Regions from separate parts of the Kitasatospora sp. NEAU-CNBT7 genome, predicted to be linked through region 3. Evidence: predicted binding sites of a transcription regulator. Region 3 holds the regulator's gene; each other region holds the start of a gene.
What was found. The regulator HrcA, encoded in region 3, represses chaperone genes, less so after heat shock. The targets are predictions, from matches to a motif close to TTNGCACTCNGNNNNNCNGAGTGCNAA.
Positions count from the first base shown of each region.

Region 1: groES (co-chaperone GroES) is a predicted target of HrcA. The motif match lies at 3,243-3,269, and genes of this name have one in related genera.
Region 2: groL (chaperonin GroEL) is a predicted target of HrcA. The motif match lies at 3,552-3,578, and genes of this name have one in related genera.

Region 1 covers NZ_JBXQQB010000008.1:200,782-207,860, forward strand. Annotated here, with positions in the region: gene tsaD (tRNA (adenosine(37)-N6)-threonylcarbamoyltransferase complex transferase subunit TsaD) at 1-321, shown strand, start outside; gene AC2TEW_RS13930 (hypothetical protein) at 318-578, shown strand; gene AC2TEW_RS13935 (polysaccharide deacetylase family protein) at 624-1,502, shown strand; gene AC2TEW_RS13940 (class I SAM-dependent methyltransferase) at 1,478-2,656, opposite strand; gene AC2TEW_RS13945 (hypothetical protein) at 2,715-3,164, opposite strand; gene groES (co-chaperone GroES) at 3,415-3,720, shown strand; gene groL (chaperonin GroEL) at 3,821-5,455, shown strand; gene AC2TEW_RS13960 (LysR family transcriptional regulator) at 5,630-6,631, shown strand; gene AC2TEW_RS13965 (WhiB family transcriptional regulator) at 6,706-7,032, opposite strand.
Region 2 covers NZ_JBXQQB010000006.1:282,881-289,959, forward strand. Annotated here, with positions in the region: gene AC2TEW_RS11265 (HD domain-containing protein) at 1-389, shown strand, start outside; gene AC2TEW_RS11270 (DUF4031 domain-containing protein) at 358-651, opposite strand; gene AC2TEW_RS11275 (DUF8819 family protein) at 648-1,004, opposite strand; gene AC2TEW_RS11280 (Uma2 family endonuclease) at 1,024-1,608, opposite strand; gene groL (chaperonin GroEL) at 1,808-3,430, opposite strand; gene AC2TEW_RS11290 (cold-shock protein) at 3,736-3,942, opposite strand; gene AC2TEW_RS11295 (ubiquitin-like small modifier protein 1) at 4,540-4,818, opposite strand; gene thrC (threonine synthase) at 4,855-6,138, opposite strand; SAM riboswitch class I at 6,156-6,299, opposite strand; gene AC2TEW_RS11305 (glucosyl-3-phosphoglycerate synthase) at 6,468-7,079, shown strand, end outside.
Region 3 covers NZ_JBXQQB010000014.1:131,096-138,174, forward strand. Annotated here, with positions in the region: gene AC2TEW_RS19900 (AMP-dependent synthetase/ligase) at 1-174, shown strand, start outside; gene hemW (radical SAM family heme chaperone HemW) at 254-1,483, shown strand; gene AC2TEW_RS19910 (DUF3097 domain-containing protein) at 1,498-2,328, opposite strand; gene pspAB (PspA-associated protein PspAB) at 2,420-3,004, opposite strand; gene htpX (zinc metalloprotease HtpX) at 3,018-3,938, opposite strand; gene hrcA (heat-inducible transcriptional repressor HrcA) at 4,170-5,249, shown strand; gene dnaJ (molecular chaperone DnaJ) at 5,321-6,460, shown strand; gene AC2TEW_RS19935 (16S rRNA (uracil(1498)-N(3))-methyltransferase) at 6,618-7,079, shown strand, end outside.

The sequences.
Region 1 (7,079 bases), on a different contig from region 3:
CTGACCCGCAAGGCCGTCCGGGCCTGCAAGGACAACGGCGTCGACCACCTGATGATCGGCGGCGGGGTGGCGGCCAACTCGCGGCTGCGCGAGATGGCCCAGCAGCGCTGCGACAAGGCCGGCATCGTGCTGCGGGTCCCGCGCCCGGGCCTGTGCACCGACAACGGCGCGATGGTGGCCGCCCTCGGGTCCGAGATGGTCTGGCGCGACCGCGCGCCGTCCGCCTTCGACCTGTCGGCGGACTCCTCGCTGCCGGTCACCGAGGTCTCGGTGCCGCACGGGGACCTGCACGCCCACGCCCACCGCGCGCTGAAGCCGTGACCACGGCGCTGATGTGGGAGGCCCGGGCGGCCGGCGGCCGGGCCGCCGAGCTCGCCGCCTGGGTCCGGGAGGAGGCGCTGCCCGCGCTGCGCGGCCCGGCCGGTCCCCAGCGGGCCGAGGTGTTCGGCGCGCCCGGTGACCGGGTGCTGCTGATCACCTGGTGGGCGGGGGAACCCGCGGCCGTCCCCGACCCGCCGTCAGAACTGCTCGCCCGACCCGTCCACCGGTGGTCGTTCACCAGTCAACACGTCGAGTAGCGTTCATTCCTGAGAGTGAGCTGAACGACCCGGGGGAGTTGCGCGGTGCGGAAGACGTATGTCCTGGCGGCCTTGGCCCTGCTGCTGACCGCCACGGGGTGCGGCAGCTCCGGCGGGACCTCCGCCACCACCCCCGCGCCCGCGTCGCCCACCGGCGGCGCGTCCGGCGGCCCGGCGCCGTCCTCCGCCGCGCCGGCCGGCCAGGCCGCGCCGGTCCCCGGCGCCGCGCTCTGGTCGAAGTGGGGCCTCACCGCGCTGCCGGCCGCCCCCGCCGCCCCGGCCGACAAGCCCGTCAAGCTGACCAGGACCGGCCCCGTGCCGGTGTTCAGCGAGGTGCCGACGCACGACAAGGTCGTCTTCATCACCATCGACGACGGCGCCGAGAAGGACCCGAAGTTCGTCGAGATGCTCACCGACCTCAAGGTGCCGGTCTCCATGTTCCTGACCCGCGACATCGTCAAGGACGACTACGGGTACTTCAAACCGCTGCAGGCCCTCGGCAACCACATCCACAACCACACCGTGGACCACCCGGTGATGAGCAAGCTCACCCCGGACAAGCAGAAGAGCGAGGTCTGCGACACCCAGACCGCGCTCACCCAGCAGTACGGCACGCCCCCGCTGCTGTTCCGCCCGCCCTACGGCGACGGCGCCAACACCGCCTCGGTCAACACCGCCGTCCAGCAGTGCGGGCCGCGCGCCATCGTGCTGTGGCGGGAGTCGATGCAGATCCACGACATGCAGTACCAGGCCGCCGACAAGAAGCTCAAGCCCGGCGACATCATCCTGGCGCACTTCCGCGGCCCCAAGGACCTCAAGGGCGAGACGATGACCGCGATGTTCGGCGAACTGCTCGGCCGGATCCAGGAGCAGGGCTTCGCGGTCGCCCGGCTGGAGGACTACATCCAGCCGCCCACCGGCTGACCGAGCATCATCAGCGGCCCGTCGTCGGTCCGGCACAGGATCACCGTCAGCGAGTTCGGCCCGGCCGGCTTCAGCTGCCTGCGCAGCTCGTCCGGCACCACCGACACCCCGCGCTTCTTGATCACCACGGTCCCGGCCGCCCGCTCACGGACCAGCGCCTTCAGCACCTTCACCTTGTACGGCAGCACGTCGGTCAGCTCGAAGGCGTGCGCGTACGGGGTCGCCACCAGCCGGTCGGAGGTCAGGTAGGCGATCATCGGGTCGATCAGCCGGCCGCCGACCTGCTGCGCCACCTCGGTCACCAGGTGCGCCCGGATCACCGCGCCGTCCGGCTCGTACAGGTAGCGGCCGACCGGGCCCGCGTCCGGGTCCGGCCGGCGGCCGCCGGTCAGCGTGTGGTCCCCGGGCAGCAGGGTGGCCCGGTGCGGCTCGGCGGCGCCGGTGCCGAACCACAGCACCGCCTCCTTCACCTCCCCGTGGTCCGAGACCCACTCCGCCTCGGCGCCCTCCGGCACCAGCTCGTGCGGGATGCCCGGCGCCACCTTCAGCGCACCGAACGGGGTGCGGCGGGCCGCCTCGACGGCCCAGGACAGCGGCGGCGAGTACGCCTCGGGGTCGAAGACCCGCCCGCGCGCGGTCCGCCGGGCCGGGTCGGTGAACACCGCGTCGAAGCCCGCCACGTCGACGTCGGCGACGTCCGCGCAGCGCACCTCGACCAGGTCCGCCAGGCCCAGCGCGGCCGCGTTGGCCTCGGCCACCGCGCAGGTCAGCGGCGAGCGGTCGACCGCGAGCACCGCGACCCCGGCCCGGGCCAGCGCGATGGCGTCGCCGCCGATCCCGCAGCACAGGTCCGCCAGCCGCCGCACCCCGAGCGCGGCGAACTGCCCGGCCCGCCACTCGGCCACGCTGCGCCGGGTGGCCTGCTCCACGCCGTCGGGCGTGAAGTACATGAGGTCCGCGTCGGCGCCGAACTTGGCGCGGGCCCGCTGCCGCAGCCGGGCCTGCTCGAAGGCGGCCCGGACCAGCTCGGCGGGGTACTCCCGGCGCAGCCGGGTGGCCAGCGCCAGCTCCTCGTCGGCGGTGAACTCCCGCAGTTCGGCGAGCAGCGCGCGGCCCCGGTCGGTCAGCAGGGCCCGGAACGATTCGATCTCCACGCCCCCATTGTCGATCAGCCGGTGCGGTGCCACCGGCCGCCGCCCGGCGCCCCGGCCCTCAGCAGGCCGTGCCGGGCCGGCAGGCCGCGTGCGGGGCCGGCGCGGGCCCGGCGGCCGGCGGTGCGGGCCGGGCCGCCCAGAGGGCCAGCGCCGCCGCCAGGACCGCGGTCAGCAGGACGGTCTGGACGGCGGCCGCGGCCCGGTGGCGGCGCAGGGCCAGCAGCACCGCACTGAGGGCGAGCGCCGCCGCGCTCGCCCCGGCGACCGTCAGCGGGGTGTGCACCGCCCGCCGGTGGTGACCGGCCGGCTCGCCGGCGGCCGGGTAGTCGACCCACGGGAACGGGTGGCCGACCCCGGAGAGCAGCAGGAACAGCACGGCCAGGCCGGCCAGCCAGACGTCCAGCGCGAGCACCAGCAGACCGACCGCGAGGGCGCCGCCCGGTCTCGGTGACCCGTCGTCAGACGGGCCTGGGCCGGGGCGTGGTGGCGTCTGCGAGTCGGCGGGCACCCCCGCATTCTGCCCGCCGCGGCGCGGGCCGCACATGAGTACGGGTACTCGGCCCGGATCGAACGACCGGCCGCGCCATTGGCACTCTGGTTGACTGAGTGCTAACCGGCGCCTATGGTCGTTCCTGGCACTCTCCCCAGGGTGAGTGCTAACGCGATGGAGCATGCCTGACCCCCGCGACGGCAGGCCTGCGGACACCGCCACACCTACCTGTTAGACAACCCCGTAATCTCCGAAGGGGAGCTCGGACGTGACCACCAGCAGCAAGGTTGCCATCAAGCCGCTCGAGGACCGCATCGTGGTCCAGCCGCTCGACGCCGAGACCACCACGGCCTCCGGCCTGGTTATCCCGGACACCGCCAAGGAGAAGCCCCAGGAGGGCGTCGTCCTGGCCGTCGGCCCGGGCCGCTTCGAGGACGGCCAGCGCCTTCCGCTCGACGTTGCCGTCGGCGACATCGTGCTCTACTCGAAGTACGGCGGCACCGAGGTGAAGTACCAGGGCGAGGAGTACCTGGTCCTCTCGGCTCGCGACGTTCTCGCCATCATCGAGAAGTAAGACGTCTCCGCCCGCCCCGGATCCGTGTCCTCCAGTGACAGGGGCCCGGGGCGCGGTTGTTGGCTCACGTAAACCAGGCACTTTCTGAGGAATCGGGATCATGGCGAAGACCCTGCAGTTCGACGAGGACGCCCGCCGCTCGCTGGAGCGCGGTGTGAACAAGCTGGCCGACACGGTCAAGGTGACCATCGGCCCCAAGGGCCGCAACGTCGTCATCGACAAGAAGTTCGGCGCCCCCACCATCACCAACGACGGTGTGACCATCGCGCGCGAGGTCGAGCTCGACGACCCGTACGAGAACCTCGGCGCGCAGCTGGTCAAGGAGGTCGCCACCAAGACCAACGACGTCGCGGGTGACGGCACCACCACCGCCACCGTGCTGGCCCAGGCCCTGGTCAACGAGGGTCTGCGCAACGTCGCCGCCGGTGCCGGCCCGGCCGCCCTGAAGAAGGGCATCGACAAGGCCGTCGCCGCCGTCTCCGAGCACCTGCTGTCCATCGCCCGCGAGATCGAGGGCAAGGACGACGTCGCCGCCGTCGCCTCCCTCTCCGCGCAGGACACCCAGGTCGGCGAGCTGATCGCCGAGGCGATCGACAAGGTCGGCAAGGACGGTGTGATCACCGTCGAGGAGTCCAACACCTTCGGCGTCGAGCTCGAGTTCACCGAGGGCATGCAGTTCGACAAGGGCTACCTGTCGCCGTACTTCGTCACCGACGCGGAGCGCCAGGAGGCGGTCCTCGACGACCCGTACATCCTGATCAACCAGGGCAAGATCTCCTCCATCCAGGAGCTGCTCCCGCTGCTGGAGAAGATCCTCCAGGGCGGCGCCTCCAAGCCGCTGCTGATCATCGCCGAGGACGTCGACGGCGAGGCGCTGTCGACCCTGGTGGTCAACAAGATCCGTGGCACCTTCAACGCCGTCGCCGTCAAGGCCCCGGGCTTCGGCGACCGCCGCAAGGCGATCCTCGGCGACCTCGCCGTCCTCACCGGCGGCACCGTGATCTCCGAGGAGGTCGGCCTCAAGCTCGACCAGGTCGGCCTCGAGGTGCTCGGCACCGCCCGCCGCGTCACCGTCACCAAGGACGAGACCATCCTGGTCGACGGCGCCGGCGACCACGACGCGGTGGCCGGCCGGGTCGGCCAGATCAAGGCCGAGATCGCCGCCAGCGACTCCGACTGGGACCGCGAGAAGCTGCAGGAGCGCCTGGCCAAGCTGGCCGGCGGCGTCTGCGTCATCAAGGTCGGCGCCGCCACCGAGGTGGAGCTCAAGGAGCGCAAGCACCGCCTCGAGGACGCCATCTCCGCCACCCGCGCCGCCGTCGAGGAGGGCATCGTCGCCGGTGGCGGCGCCTCCCTGGTGCACGCCGCCAAGGTGCTGGACGGCGGCCTGGGCCTGTCGGGCGACGAGGCGACCGGTGTCGCGGTCGTCCGCAAGGCGCTCGCCGAGCCGCTGCGCTGGATCGCCCAGAACGCCGGCCTCGAGGGCTACGTCATCACCTCGAAGGTCGCCGACCTGGAGGCGGGCTTCGGCTACAACGCCGCCACCGGCGAGTACGGCGACCTGGTCAAGGCCGGCGTCATCGACCCGGTCAAGGTCACCCGCTCCGCCCTGGAGAACGCCGCCTCCATCGCCTCCCTGCTGCTCACCACCGAGACCCTCGTGGTGGAGAAGAAGGAAGAGGAGGAGGCCAACGGTCACGGCCACTCGCACGGCGGCCACGGCCACTCCCACTGACCCACCGGGTCGGCAGGTTCCGAGGCCCGGTCGCGCCGAACGGCGCGGCCGGGCCTCCGGCATGTCCGCACCCGGCCGCGGCGCCGGATACCCTCGGGGGCGGCGGCGCGGCCGGCGGGGCCGAATTCATCAGTCAGGTTTTGCGTACGCCAAAGGCTGCCTTATAACTGAGGCATGATCGAAGCCCGCCACCTCCGCGTCCTGCGCGCCGTCGCCCGGACCGGCTCCTTCTCCGCCGCCGCGCGCGAGCTGGGCTGCACCCAGCCGGCCGTGAGCCAGCAGATGAAGGCACTGGAGAAGGCGGTGGCCACCCCGCTGGTGGTCCGCTCCGGGCGCGGCATGCAGCTGAGCGAGGCCGGCCGGGCCCTGGTGAAGCACGCCAACGGCATCCTGGCCGGGCTGTCCGCCGCCGAGGAGGAGCTCGCCGCCATCGCCGGACTGCGGGCCGGACGGGTCAGGCTGGTGTCGTTCCCGACCGCGAGTTCCACCCTGGTGCCGCCCGCGGTCGCCCGGTTGCGTGCGGACCATCCGGGGGTCCGCGTGTCGCTGGTGGAGGCCGAGCCGCCGGAGGCGCTGGCGATGCTGCGGGCCGGCGAGTGCGAGGTCGCGCTGGCCTTCCGCCACCCGCACTCGCAGGGCGGCCTCCCGCCGGCCTCGCCGCACGCCACCGCCCGCGAGGCCCGCGCCGAGGCGACCCTGGAGGCGGCGGCCGCGGCCGCCGCGACGGACTGGTCGGACCTGGTGGTGCGCCCGCTGCTGGACGACCCGCTGGTCGGGGTGGTCCCGGCCGGCCATCCGCTGGCCGGGGCGGGCGCCGACCGCCCGGTGGAGCTGGCGCAGCTCTCCGAGGAGCAGTGGATCGCCGGCTGCCCGCAGTGCCGGGGGCACCTGGTGGAGCTGTGCGAGGCCGCCGGGTTCGCGCCGCGGATCGACTTCGCCACCGACGACTACCCCGCGGTGGTCGGCCTGGTGGCGGCGGGGCTCGGGGTGGCGGTGCTGCCCCGGCTGGCCCTGGACCCGGTGCGCCACCAGGGGGTGGCGCTGGTGCCGGTGGCGGCGGTCGCCGGCGGCCCGGCGGTGCGCGAGGTGGTGGCGCTGACCCTGCCGGACCTGGCCGAGGTGCCGGCGGTCGCCCGGATGCTGGACCGGCTCACGGACGCCGCCGCCGCGCGCTGAGCCGCGCCGACGGGCCCGGGCCGCCCTCCGGCGTGTGCAGAAACGTTTCTCCTATCCGGTCCGGCGGCGGCGGGTCAGTGCCGCAGCCCCGCCGGCCGGGTCAGCTGGACCTCGGCCAGCCGGTGCCGCGCCCGGCCGAGCAGCTCTTCGCGTTCGTCCTCGGTCAGACCGCCCCAGACCCCGTAGGGCTCGCGGACGGCCAGGGCGTGGGCCGCGCACTGGGCCCGTACCGGGCAGCGCATGCAGACCTCCTTGGCGCTGGCCTCCCGTGAGCTGCGGGCCGCCCCGCGCTCGCCCTCGGGGTGGAAGAAGAGCGAGCTGTCGACGCCGCGGCAGGCGGCGGAGAGCTGCCAGTCCCAGAGGTCTGCGTTCGGGCCGGGGAGGCGGGAGAAATCTGCCATGGCTCATTCCCTTCAAGGCTCGGGACCCCTCGGCTCGGCGAGGCGGC
Region 2 (7,079 bases), on a different contig from region 3:
AGGAGCGCAGCGCGGCCCTGGCCGTCCGCGCACTGCGCGAGGCGGGGCTGGCCGAGCCGCTGGTGGCGGAGGTGGCCCGGCTGGTCCGGCTCACCGTCACCCATGACCCCGCGCCCGGGGACCGCAACGGCGAGGTGCTCTGCGACGCGGACCTGGCCGTCCTCGGCGGCTCCCCCGGGCAGTACGCGGCCTACGCGGCGGCCGTCCGAGCGGAGTACGGCTTCGTCCCCGAGGACGCCTTCCGGGCCGGTCGCGCGGCGGTGCTGCGCCAGCTGCTCGGCCTGCCCGCGCTCTACCGCACCGAGGCGGCCCGGGCCCGCTTCGACGCCGCCGCCCGGGCCAACCTGGCGGCCGAGCTCAGGACGCTCGAAGGGGGGCTCGAAGGGTAGCCCGAAGGGCGGCCTTGCGCCGCCGCAGCCCGGCGGCGGTCAGCCGGGCGACCAGCTCCCTGCTGGGGACCGGCCGGGCCCCCTGCGCGACGGCCAGGTCGTACCGGTCGCCGGGGAGGTCGTAGTGGTCGCGGTCGAAGGCCTTCGCGGGAACGCCGAGTTCGGCCGCGAACGCGTGCAGTTCGTCGTACGAGACATCGCTGACCAGGTGCGACCAGAGCCGGCCGTGGCCGGGCCAGGCGGGCGGGTCGATCAGGATCACGAGAGCCCGCCGACCGGCGCGACGACCCGCCCCTCCTTGCCGCACACCCAGTGCGGGTCCGGGCCGAGCTCGGGCTCCACGCCCAGCGCGTGCGGGTCGCCGTCGGCGGCGCACTCCTCGCACAGCGGCCAGCGGCCGTACGCCTCCAGCAGCGCGTCCTGGACGTCCTGGGCGACCAGCCCGAGCACGTACTCGGTGCCGTCCGGCCACTGCTCCAGCCACCAGCGGCGGTGCGTCACGGCGTCCTCGACCAGCGAGACGACGGCGGCGTCCGCCACGTCCCGGGCGGTCAGGTCGGCGAGGATCAGCGCCCGGGCGCTGTGCAGTGCGGCTTCGATCTCAGGGCTGGCCATCCGCCCATTGTCCCGCAGCTCAGCGCGGCCCCGGGAACCCGTCGGTCACCAGCTCGGCCCCGAAGGGCTCCGGCAGGGCGACCGGCTTGCCGAAAGGCGTGCGCAGGCTCCGCCGGTAGGCGCCGTCGACCGGCTCCGAGAACAGCGTGACGGTCGGGCCGTGCTCGTCGAAGCGGTCGATCAGCAGGTAGTGCGGGACGGGTGCGTGGGCGTAGGCCCAGAGCTTCCTGGTGCGGTCGTGCCGTGCGTGGCCGGCCGAGGTGATCTCGACTGCCAGCAGGATCTCGGAGGCATCGACCGGGTCGGCGTCGCCGCGGTCCGGCTGCTTGAGGAGCTCCTTGTCCACGACCACCAGGTCCGGGACGTAGATCCGCTCGGACTGCACGATCTCGACCCCGAGGGTCTGGTAGGCGCCGATCTCCGGGGGGAGGCAGCGCACCAGGGCGTCATGCACCTCACCGGCGATCAGGTTGTGGCCCTTGCCGGGCGGTGGCACCAAGACGATCTGCCCTTCCTCGATCTCGGCGCGCCAGCCCTCCGGGACGTCCAGTTCCCTCCAGGTGTCCAGCAGGTAGGTCCACTCCCGTTCCGACTCCACGGCCATCGCGGTCACCGCCGTCCCCCCTTCTGTCGCATGACGCTGCTCGCCCTCACCGTAGCCGCGCTCCGAGGCGCCGGGACCCTTCATGCGCCCAGCGTCGCACGATCGGGTGACCGGGGCGAGAACGCCGCGAGGGCGGCCTCCCCGGTGTGGGGAGACCGCCCTCGCGGACGATCCGAACTCGCCGATCCTCGAAGGAGGATCAGAAGTCCATGTCACCGCCCGGCATGCCGCCGCCGGCCGGGGCGCCGGCCTTCTCGGGCTTGTCGGCGATGACGGCCTCGGTGGTGAGGAAGAGCGCCGCGATGGAGGCGGCGTTCTGCAGCGCGGAGCGGGTGACCTTGGCCGGGTCGATGATGCCGGCGGCGATCAGGTCGACGTACTCGTTGCTGGCGGCGTTCAGGCCGTGGCCGGCGGGGAGGTTGCGGACCTTCTCCACCACGACACCGCCCTCGAGGCCGGCGTTGGTCGCGATCTGCTTGATCGGGGCCTCCAGCGCGACCTTGACGATGTTGGCACCGGTGGCCTCGTCGCCCTCCAGCTCCAGCTTGTCGAACGCGACACCGGCCTGCAGCAGCGCGACGCCACCACCGGCGACGATGCCCTCCTCGACGGCGGCCTTCGCGTTGCGGACGGCGTCCTCGATGCGGTGCTTGCGCTCCTTGAGCTCCACCTCGGTGGCCGCGCCGGCCTTGATGACGGCCACGCCGCCGGCCAGCTTGGCGAGGCGCTCCTGGAGCTTCTCGCGGTCGTAGTCCGAGTCGCTGTTCTCGATCTCGGCGCGGATCTGGTTCACGCGGCCGGCGACCTGGTCGCTGTCGCCGCCACCGTCGACGATGGTGGTCTCGTCCTTGGTGATGACCACCTTGCGGGCGGTGCCCAGCAGGTCGACGCCGGCGTTCTCCAGCTTGAGGCCGACCTCCTCGGAGATGACGGTGCCACCGGTGAGGATGGCGATGTCGCCGAGCATGGCCTTGCGGCGGTCACCGAAGCCGGGGGCCTTGACGGCGACCGACTTGAAGGTGCCACGGATCTTGTTCACGACCAGGGTCGACAGGGCCTCGCCCTCGACGTCCTCGGCGATGATGACGAGCGGCTTGCCGCTCTGCATGACCTTCTCCAGCAGCGGGAGCAGGTCCTTGACCGAGGAGATCTTGGAGTTGGCGATCAGGATGTACGGGTCCTCGAAGGACGCCTCCATCCGCTCCAGGTCGGTGGCGAAGTAGGCGGAGATGTAGCCCTTGTCGAAGCGCATGCCCTCGGTGAGCTCGAGCTCCAGACCGAAGGTGTTGCTCTCCTCGACGGTGATGACGCCTTCCTTGCCGACCTTGTCCATCGCCTCGGCGATGAGCTCGCCGATCTGGGTGTCGGCGGCGGAGATGGAGGCGGTGGAGGCGATCTGCTCCTTGGTCTCCACGTCCTTGGCCTGCGCGAGCAGCTGGTCGGAGACGGCCGCGACGGCCTTCTCGATGCCGCGCTTCAGGGCCATCGGGTTGGCGCCGGCGGCGACGTTGCGCAGGCCTTCCTTGACCAGGGCCTGGGCGAGCACGGTGGCGGTGGTGGTGCCGTCACCCGCGACGTCGTCGGTCTTCTTCGCGACCTCCTTGACGAGCTCCGCGCCGATCTTCTCGTAGGGGTCCTCGAGCTCGATCTCCTTGGCGATGGAGACACCGTCGTTGGTGATCGTGGGGGCGCCCCACTTCTTCTCAAGGACGACGTTGCGGCCCTTGGGGCCAAGCGTCACCTTGACGGCGTCGGCAAGCTGGTTCATCCCGCGCTCAAGGCCGCGGCGAGCTTCCTCGTCAAACGCGATGATCTTTGCCATGTGAAGTGGTCCTCCGGGACGCGATCGACTGCACCGGACCGAAGGGTGCCCGCGACGGACGGCCCTGCGAGCGGGGGTCCTGTCCCCTACCGCTCCCGGGGGGCCTCACCGACCCGATCCGTTGTCACTCTCATGCTGTGAGTGCTAACGCCAATGATTAGCACTCTCGGGTGGCGAGTGCAAGCCCGTTCGCGGGGTGTCCCGACATGGCGGCAGGCCCGCACGGGGATGCCGTACGGGCCTGCTGCCGTTGATCTGTGGCCGCCAGCTCGTTGACCGAGCCGAGGTTCCGCAGGTCGAAGAGGTCACGCAACCAGCGCGCGGACCATGTCCGCCTGCGGACCCTTCTGCCCCTGGGAGATCTCGAACTCGACCCGCTGGCCCTCTTCGAGGGTGCGGTAGCCGTCCATCTGGATCGCGCTGTAGTGGACGAAGACGTCCGCACCACCGTCGACCGCGATGAAGCCGTAGCCCTTCTCGGCGTTGAACCACTTGACGGTGCCCTGAGCCATTCCGAACTCCCCTTGTGCTGTGCTGGCCCTTCACGGACCCGCACGGTGCGGGTCCAGAGGTCTGGAAGGCCGGCCCGGGGAACCCCCCCTGGGCGCAGCCGTGCACGCCGCAGACCACCGCCCGGAGGCCCGCGGAGGGCGACCGGAACGCGGGTGAATGCGTCGACCGCGGCTGAATGTATCCGGACATGCGCCCTCTGCAACAGGCCCAACTTTTGGGCAGAAGCTACGGACCGCAGGGGATATGACGGGATGAAAGCGGCACTTGCGAGCAATTGACGCCGGACATCGCGGACCAATGCCGCAAATTGCCGAAATAATTATGACGGCGGCCTGACAGATCGGCCTCACGTTCGATGCGGCGGGTCTCAACGAGCGGACAGGCGCTGCGTACCCGACCGGCGGGCGGGTACAGGCCCCCTCGAATCGGCCTCGAACACCCCGGTGCCCCGCACTCTATACCCAGCCACATGGGGAAATGTCCGCCGCAAAGGCCGCGGGCCGCCGCCGGGGCGGAATTCGGGGATTCCGGCCCGGCAGCGGCCCGGAGCTGCTGCGTGCGGGTATTCGCGGCCGCGGCCGCCGGGTGCGGGAGGGTCAGCAGCCGCCGGCCACGGCGGGGATGATCGAGACGGCCGCGCCGTCCTTGACCACGGTGTCCAGGCCGCCGTCGAAGCGCACGTCGTCGTCGTTGACGTAGACGTTGACGAAGCGCCGCAGCTGTCCGGCGTCGTCCAGGATCCGGGCGGAGATGCCCGGGTGGTTGTGCTCCAGGTCCTTGACCACCTCGGCCAGGGTGGCGCCCTCGGCGGTGACCTCGGCCCGGCCGTCGGTGTAGGTGCGCAGGATGGTGGGGATGCGGACGGTGGCGCTCATGGGCGGCTACTCCTTGCTGCGGGGTGGGGGGAGGGCTCAGGCGGAGGCGAGACCGGCGGCGCGGAACGACTCCAGGGTCGGCCGGATGGTGGCGGTCAGGCCGGCGTCGGCGACCGCGTCCAGGGTCTTCAGGCCGTCGCCGGTGTTGATCGCGACGGTCTCCTTGGCCGGGTCCAGCTGACCGGTCTCCACCAGCTTCTTCAGCACGCCGACGGTCACCCCGCCCGCGGTCTCGGCGAAGATGCCCTCGGTGCGGGCCAGCAGCCTGATCGCCTCGACCACCTCGGCGTCGGTGACGTCCTCGACGGCGCCGCCGGTGCGGCGGGCGATGTCCAGCACGTACGGGCCGTCGGCCGGGTTGCCGATCGCCAGCGACTTGGCGATGGTGTCCGGCTTGACCGGGCGGATCACGTTGTGGCCGGCCTTGTACGCGGCCGAGACCGGCGAGCAGCCCTCGGCCTGGGCGCCGAAGATCCGGTACGGGCGGTCCTCGACCAGGCCGAGCCGGATCAGCTCCTGCAGCCCCTTGTCGATCTTCGTGAGCTGGGAGCCGGACGCGATCGGGATGACGATCTGCTCCGGCAGCCGCCAGCCGAGCTGCTCGCAGATCTCGTACGCCAGGGTCTTGGAGCCCTCGCCGTAGTAGGGGCGGAGGTTGACGTTGACGAAGCCCCAGCCCTCGCCGGCCGGGTCGCCGATCAGCTCGGAGCAGAAGCGGTTCACGTCGTCGTAGTTGCCCTGGATGCCGACCAGTTCGCCGCCGTACACCCCGGCCATCACGACCTTGCCCTGCTCCAGGTCGTGCGGGATGAACACGCAGGACTTGAAGCCGGCCCGGGCCGCCGCCGCGCCCACCGCGCCGGCCAGGTTGCCGGTCGAGGAGCAGGACAGGGTGGTGAAGTCGAAGGCGCGCGCCGCCTCGATGGCGCAGGCGACCACCCGGTCCTTGAAGGAGTGGGTCGGGTTGCCCGAGTCGTCCTTGACGTGCAGTTGGGCGGTGAAGCCGAGTTCGCGGCCCAGGTTGTCGGCCTTCACCAGCGGCGTCCAGCCCGGGTTCAGGTTCGGCTTGGACGCGACGTCGGCGGGCACCGGCAGCAGCGGGGCGTAGCGCCAGATCGAGGCCGGGCCGGACTCGATCCGCCGGCGCAGTTCCTCGGCCTCGTACGAGCCGAAGTCGTAGGCGATCTCCAGCGGGCCGAAGCACTCGGCGCAGGCGAAGTGCGGGCCGAGCGGGGTGCGGGCGCCGCACTCCCGACAGGACAGCGCGGCGGCGGGGCCGAGGTCGACTGCGGGGGCGGCAACGGGGGTAGCGGTAGCCATGGTGGCGGAGGCCTCTCTCCTCATCTTCCCCGTGGTGCGGGCGCGCCACGGGCCGGAATTGGCACCTGTCCCGCCGGGGCCTCGACCTGACGGTCGCTTCGCCGGACGGGAAGGTTGCCGGGACTTCAACGGGCCGTTCCCTCAGTCCCTCTGGATGAGCAATGTGGCGCGCGGTGTTGCCACCGGCAGCGCGTTTGTGGTCGTGCACAGCGACCCACCCCGACGTGCGAAGGTCGGATCGCATTACCAAGACTGTATCCGAAGGCCCCGGTACCACCTCATGCCGTCCGGTCCCCGAGACGGCGCCGACCATTCCGAGGAGCGAGACCTTGCCCGACCAGCCCCGGCCCGACGTTCAGCCCCAGGTGGCGTCCTGGCTGCGCCGCCGCAGTTGGCGGGCGGCCGACCGACCGGTGGGGACGCTGGTCGCCGCCAAGCGCGCGGCGGGCGCGGCGGGCACCGTCAGCGTGGTGCTGCCGGCCCTGGACGAGGAGCCGACCGTCGGCGAGATCGTGACCACGATCCGCACCGAGCTGATGGAGCGGCTGCCGCTGGTGGACGAGCTGGTGGTGGTGGACTCCGGCTCGGTGGACCGCACCGCCGAGCGGGCCGCCGCCGCCGGGGCGCGGGTGGTGCACCGGGACGACATCCTGCCGCGGCTGCCCGCCGAGCCGGGCAAGGGCGAGGTGCTGTGGCGCTCGCTGCTGGTCACCCGCGGCGAGATCGTCTGCTTCATCGACGCCGACCTGCGCGAGTTCGACCCCGCCTTCGTCACCGGGATCATCGGCCCGCTGCTCACCGACCCGGGGATCCAGCTGGTCAAGGCGATGTACGACCGCCCGCTGGAGACCGCGGGCGCCGTCGTGCCGGCCGGCGGCGGCCGGGTCACCGAGCTGGTCGCCCGGCCGCTGCTCAACCTGCACTGGCCGCAGCTGGCCGGC
Region 3 (7,079 bases):
CTCAACGGCGAGCTCCAGCGCTGGCAGACGATCAAGAAGTTCACGCTGCTCCCGCGTGACCTGGACGTCGAGCACGGTGAGCTGACCCCGAGCCTGAAGATCAAGCGCCCGGTGGTGGAGAAGACCTACGCCGACGCCGTCTCCGGGATGTACGCGGGCACCGTCGAGGCCTGACCCGGGCCCGTACCGGCTGTCCCGCGCCCGTACCACCCGTCCCGCACGGTCCACCCGGGCCGTGCGGGACAATGGGTCAATGCCCTCCGCACTCCCCGACGGCGTTCCCGTGCCGTCCGACGGTTCCCTGCCCGCCCACGCCCTGGCCGGGCTGGGCGAGCGACCGTTCGGTTTCTACGTGCACGTGCCGTACTGCGCCACCCGCTGCGGCTACTGCGACTTCAACACCTACACCGCCACCGAGCTGCGCTCGGCCGGCACCGTCGCCTCCCAGGAGACCTACGCCGACAACCTGGTGGCCGAGGTGCGCCTGGCCCGCCGGGTGCTCGGTGACACCGAGCTGCCCGTGCGCACCGTCTTCCTGGGCGGCGGCACCCCCACCCTGCTGCCCGCCCGCGACCTGGTGAAGATGCTGGGCGCGATCCGGGACGAGTTCGGGCTGGCCCAGGACGCCGAGGTGACCACCGAGGCCAACCCCGAGTCGGTCGACCCCCGCTACCTCGCCGAACTGCGCGAGGGCGGCTTCAACCGGATCTCCTTCGGCATGCAGAGCGCCCGCCCGCACGTGCTCCGACTGCTCGACCGCCACCACACCCCGGGACGCCCGGAGGCCTGCGTCGCGGAGGCCCGGGAGGCGGGCTTCGACCACGTCAACCTCGACCTGATCTACGGCACCCCCGGCGAGTCCGACGACGACTGGCGGGCCTCCCTGGACGCCGCCATCGGCGCCGGACCCGACCACGTCTCGGCCTACTCGCTGATCGTCGAGGACGGCACCAAGCTGGCCGCCCGGGTCAAGCGCGGCGAACTCCCGATGATCGACGACGACGTGCACGCCGACCGCTACCTGATCGCCGAGGAGGCGCTCGCCGCGGCGGGCTTCGGCTGGTACGAGGTCTCCAACTGGGCCACCACCGAGGCCGGCCGCTGCAAGCACAACGAGCTGTACTGGACCGGCGGCGACTGGTGGGGCGCCGGCCCTGGCGCGCACAGCCACGTCGGCGGGGTGCGCTGGTGGAACGCCAAGCACCCCGCCGCGTACGCCCAGGCGCTCGCCGAGGGCCGCACCCCGGCGCTCGGCCGGGAACTGCTGGCGGGCGAGGACCGCCGGGTCGAGCGGATCCTGCTCGAGCTGCGCCTGGTCGACGGCTGCCCGCTCACCCTGCTCACCCCGGACGGCCTGCGGGCCGCCGAACGGGCGCTCGCCGACGGCCTGCTGGACCCGGCGGCGTTCGCCGACGGCCGGGCCGCCCTCACCCTGCGCGGCCGGCTGCTGGCCGACGGCGTGGTCCGCGACCTGGTGGACTGAGCCGGGCCCGCGGCTCAGTCCACCGCGAGGGTCACGAAGTCGATCAGCTCCTCGACCCGGCCCAGCAGTGCCGGGTCCAGGTCGCGGTAGCTGCGCACCGAGCCGAGGATCCGCTTCCAGGCGGCCGGGGTGTCGGCCGGCCAGCCCAGGCGGCGGCAGACGCCCTCCTTCCAGGACTCCCCGCGCGGCACCTGCGGCCAGGCCGCGATGCCCACCGAGGAGGGCTTCACGGCCTCCCAGACGTCGATGTACGGGTGGCCGACCACCAGCACCCCGTCGCCGGTCACCTGCGCGGCGATCCGGTGCTCCTTGGTGCCCGGCAGCAGGTGGTCGACCAGCACCCCGAGCCGGCGCCCCGGGCCGGGCCCGAAGGCGTCGACGATCGCCGGCAGGTCGTCGATCCCCTCCAGGTACTCCACCACCACGCCCTCGATCCGCAGGTCGTCACCCCAGACCCGCTCCACCAGCTCGGCGTCGTGCCGCCCCTCGACGTAGATCCGCGACTCCCGGGCCACCCGCGCCCGCGCGCCGGGCACCGCCAGCGACCCGGACGCCGTCACGGCCGGCCCGCGCGCGGGCGCCGCGGCGGCCGGCCGGACCAGGGTCACCACCCGGCCCTCCAGCAGGAACCCGCGCGGGGTCAGCGGGAACACCCGGTGCTTGCCGAAGCGGTCCTCCAGGGTGACGGTCACCCCCTCGGCGGTCTTCTCGCACCGCACCACGGCCCCGCAGAACCCGGTCACGGCCTCCTCGACCACCAGGTCACGCTCGGCCGCCACCTCGGGGGCGGGCTGCTGCCGCTTCCACGGCGGGGTCAGGTCCGGGCCGTACTGCCTGCTGCGCATGCCGGGACTATACGGAACCCGACGCACCGTCACCCGCCCCGACCCGCCCCCGCGGCCCCGCCCCCGAGGTGGCGGCCGCTCGGCCGCCGCCTCAGAGCCCGGGCGCACCCCAGACCGGGAACCAGCGGCTCAGGTCCTGCTCCAGCCGCAGGTCGTTGCCGAGCATCGCCTTCACCTGCAGCTCCAGCGGGCTGTTGCGCTTCTCCCCGCCCCCCGGCACCGGCGCGAACGGGTAGAAGGACCCGCGCTTGTACAGGTAGACCAGTGCCAGCGGCTGCCCCGCCTCGTTGCGGAAGCCGACCAGCGAGCAGAGCAGCTGCGGGCCGAAGCCGTTGCCCTCCAGCTCGCTGTTGACCGCGTGCAGGTCGTTGACCAGGTCCGGCAGCTCCTCGGCGGTGTGCCGGGCCAGCAGCCAGGAGTAGCCGTAGGCGTCCTGAGAGGCCTCCACCGGCACCCCGCCGTTCGGGGTGTCGGCGTCCAACAGCGCCCGGACCTGCCGCTGGACCTCGGCGAAGGCGCCGCCCTCCACCGCCGCGAAGCAGACCGAGCCCAGCCCGGTCGGGCGGAAGCCGGCGGCCGCCTCCAGGGTCAGCGCCGCCGAGGGCACCCCGAAGAGCTGGTCAAGGTCCGGCCGGACCGGCTTGGTCCGGCCGAACAGTGCGTCCAGGAATCCCACGTCCAGCTCCTCGTCACCGGCCGAGTTCGGCCGAGATCTTCGCCAGCTGCGCCAGCCGCTGCTCCAGCGACGGATGGGTGGACAGCAGCTGGGTGGCGGCCTCCCGGGCGCTCAGCGCCGGGGCGAAGTAGAAGGCGTTGTAGGGCTGCGCCTGGCGCAGGTCCTTGGTCGGGATGGCGGCGATCTGCCCGGTCACCTTGGTCAGTGCGGAGGCCAGCGCGCTCGGCCGGCCGGTCAGCTGGGCGGCGGCCCGGTCGGCGGCCAGCTCCCGGTAGCGCGAGAGCAGCCGGGTGAGCAGGAAGCTGATCGCGTAGACCACGATGCTGACCAGCGGGATGATGATCGCCGCGATGGCCGCGGTGCTGTCGTTGCTGTTGCGGTTGCCGCCCAGGAACCCGCCGTACAGGGCGATCCTGGTCATCGCGCCGGCCAGCACCCCGAGGAAGCCGGCGACGGTCATCACCGCCACGTCCCGGTGGGCGACGTGCGAGAGCTCGTGGGCGAGCACGCCTTCGAGCTCCTCGGGCTCCAGCCGGCGCAGCAGCCCGGTGGTGACGCAGACCACGGCCTTCTCGGGTTTGCGGCCGGTGGCGAAGGCGTTCGGCATGTCGTTGACGGCGACCGCGACCCGGGGCTTGGGCATGTCGGCCAGTGCGCAGAGCCGGTCGATGGTGCCGTGCAGCTGCGGGTACTGCTCGGGGGTGACCTCGTGGGCGCCCATCGCCCGCTCGGTGATCTTGTCGCTGAACCAGAACTGCGCCACGAACAGGCCGCCGGAGATCAGGACGATCAGCGGCCAGGCCCCGCGCAGCAGTGCGATCAGCAGCCCGGTGAACCCCACGTAGACCAGGCCGATCAGGAACATCGTGGTGACCATCCGGCCGGTCAGCCCCCGGTCGGGGGCGAACCGGGAGTGCTCTCCCGAAGTCGACATCGCCACTCCCTCGCTCGTCGCGCTCGCCTCCGATGCTCCCACTCGCGGCCGCCCCGGGCACCATGCGCCACGGGTGCCGTCCGGCGATGCGGGCAGGATCACCTGGGCGGCCCGTTCCTGCCGTCGGACCCGGGCCTTACACTGGCTGGTAAGGTCCTGGCACTCTGCCTGCCGGAGTGCCAGATATCGGACACTCAACAGCTCAACGGACGAAGACGGAGGTGCGTGCCCATGGTCGACGAGCCCCGTTCCTTCGAGCCGTCCCGGGCGGTGGAGCCCCGCCCCGCCGCCCGCCCGCTGGACGACCGCAGGCTGGCCGTGCTGCGGGCGATCGTCCAGGACTACGTGGGCACCGAGGAGCCGGTCGGCTCCAAGGCCCTGGTCGAGCGGCACAGCCTCGGGGTCTCCCCGGCGACCGTGCGCAACGACATGGCGGCGCTGGAGGAGGAGGGCTTCATCCAGCAGCCCCACACCAGCGCCGGCCGGATCCCCACCGACAAGGGCTACCGGCTCTTCGTCGACCGGCTGGCCGAGGTCAAGCCGATGACCAGCCCCGAGCGCCGGGCGATCCGGCACTTCCTGGAGGGCGCGGTCGACCTGGACGACGTGGTGGCCCGCACGGTACGGCTGCTCGCGCAGCTCACCCGGCAGGTCGCGGTGGTCCAGTACCCGTCGCTGACCCGTTCCACGGTCCGCCACATCGAGCTGGTCCAGCTGACGCCGGCCAAGGTGATGCTGGTCCTGATCACCAACACCGGCCGGGTCGAGCAGCGGATGGTCGACTGCCCGGGCCCGGTCGGCGACACCGTGCTGGCGGACCTGCGGGCCCGGCTGAACGGCCAGGCCGGCGGCCGCCCGCTGCCCGAGGTGCCGACGGCACTGGAGGAGCTCCCGGCCGCGTTCGAGCCGGCCGACCGGCCGACCGTCACCGCGGTGCTGGCCACCCTGTTCGAGACGCTGGCCGAACAGAACGAGGAGCGGATCATGCTGGCGGGCACGGCCAACCTGACCCGCTTCGGACACGACTTCCCGCTGACCATCCAGCCGGTGCTGGAGGCCCTCGAGGAGCAGGTGGTCCTGCTCCGCCTGCTGGGTGAGACGGCGGACGCCACGATGACGGTCCGGATCGGCCACGAGAACGCCTACGAGGGGCTCAATTCCACCTCGGTGGTCTCGGTCGGTTACGGTTCGGGCGACCAGAGCGTGGCGAAGCTCGGGGTGATCGGTCCGACCCGGATGGATTACCCGGGCACAATGGGGGCGGTGCGAGCGGTGGCACGGTACGTGGGCCAGATCCTGGCCGAGTCGTAGGACACACGCGCCGCAGGCCGGCGCGCAGCAGTCGCAAGCACTTCTAGAGGCGGAACAAACCGGAGCATTTGGTGGCCACGGACTACTACGCGGTACTCGGCGTCCGACGTGACGCGGGTCAGGACGAGATCAAGAAGGCGTTCCGGCGCCTCGCGCGCGAACTGCACCCGGACGTCAACCCGGACCCCAAGACGCAGGAGCGGTTCAAGGAGATCAACGCCGCCTACGAGGTGCTCTCCGACCCCTCCAAGCGGCAGGTCTACGACCTCGGCGGCGACCCGCTGTCGCCGAACGGCGGCGGTGGCGGCGCGGGCGGGTTCGGCGCGGCCGGATTCGGCTTCTCCGACATCATGGACGCCTTCTTCGGCGCCGCCGGCGGCCAGCGCGGACCGCGCTCGCGCACCCGGCGCGGCCAGGACGCCATGATCCGGCTGGAGATCACCCTGGAGGAGGCCGCGTTCGGCACCACCAAGGAGCTCCAGGTCGACACGGCCGTCACCTGCACCACCTGCGCGGGCGAGGGCGCGGCCCCCGGCACCTCCGCGCAGACCTGTGACATGTGCCGCGGCAAGGGCGAGGTCTCCCAGGTCACCCGGTCCTTCCTGGGCCAGGTCATGACCTCCCGCCCCTGCCCGCAGTGCCAGGGCTTCGGCACCGTGGTGCCGACCCCCTGCCCGGAGTGCGCCGGCGACGGCCGGGTCCGCGCCCGCCGCACCCTCACCGTCAAGATCCCCGCCGGTGTCGACAACGGCACCCGCATCCAGCTGGCCGGCGAGGGCGAGGTCGGCCCCGGCGGCGGCCCGGCCGGCGACCTCTACGTCGAGATCGCCGAGACCAGCCACCCGACCTTCCAGCGCCGCGGCGACGACCTGCACTGCACGGTCACCATCCCGATGACGGCCGCCGCGCTCGGCACCCAGGTGCCGCTGCAGACCCTGGACGGGCTGGAGGAGGTCGACATCCGGCCCGGCACCCAGTCCGGCCAGTCGATCCCGCTGCACGGCCGGGGCATCACCCACCTGCGCGGCGGCGGCCGCGGCGACCTGATAGTGCATGTCGAGGTGCAGACGCCCACCAAGCTCGACCCCGAGCAGGAGGAACTGCTGCGCCGACTCGCGGTGCTGCGCGGCGAGGAGCGGCCGGCCGGCCACTTCGCGCCGGGCCAGCAGGGGCTGTTCTCCCGCCTGAAGGACGCCTTCAACGGCCGCTGAGCCGCCGGGAGGCCCGAGCGGCCGACCCTCGCGACACCCCGCAGGCCCGTCCGGGCCGGCGGGGTGTCGCGCGCTCCGGCGCCACTGCCTTCCACCGCTTCCCGTTCCCGCCCGGCCCAGGCCGGGCCCCCGTCCCGTCCCACCGGAGGTTCGTCCCATGACCGCGCCCGTGTTCGTCGTCGAGACCGCCCGGCTGGCCGCGGCCGGGCCCGGATCGGTGGTACGGCTGGACGGGCCGGAGGGGCGCCACGCGGCGGCGGTGAAGCGGCTGACGGCGGGGGAGGCGCTCACCCTGACGGACGGCCTCGGCCTGGGGCTGGACGGCACCGTGGCGGCCGTGCTGGGCAAGGACGCCCTGGACGTCACGGTGACGGCGGTGCGCCGTGAACCGGAGCCGGGCCCGCGGATCGTGGTGGTGCAGGCGCTGCCCAAGGGCGACCGCGGCGAGCTGGCGGTGGAGACCATGACCGAGGTCGGCGTCGACGTGGTGATCCCGTGGGCGGCCTCCCGCTGCATCACCCAGTGGAAGGGCGAGCGCGGCGCCAAGGCGCTCGCCAAGTGGCGGGCCACCGCCCGGGAGGCGGGCAAGCAGTCCCGACGGCTGCGCTTCCCCGAGGTG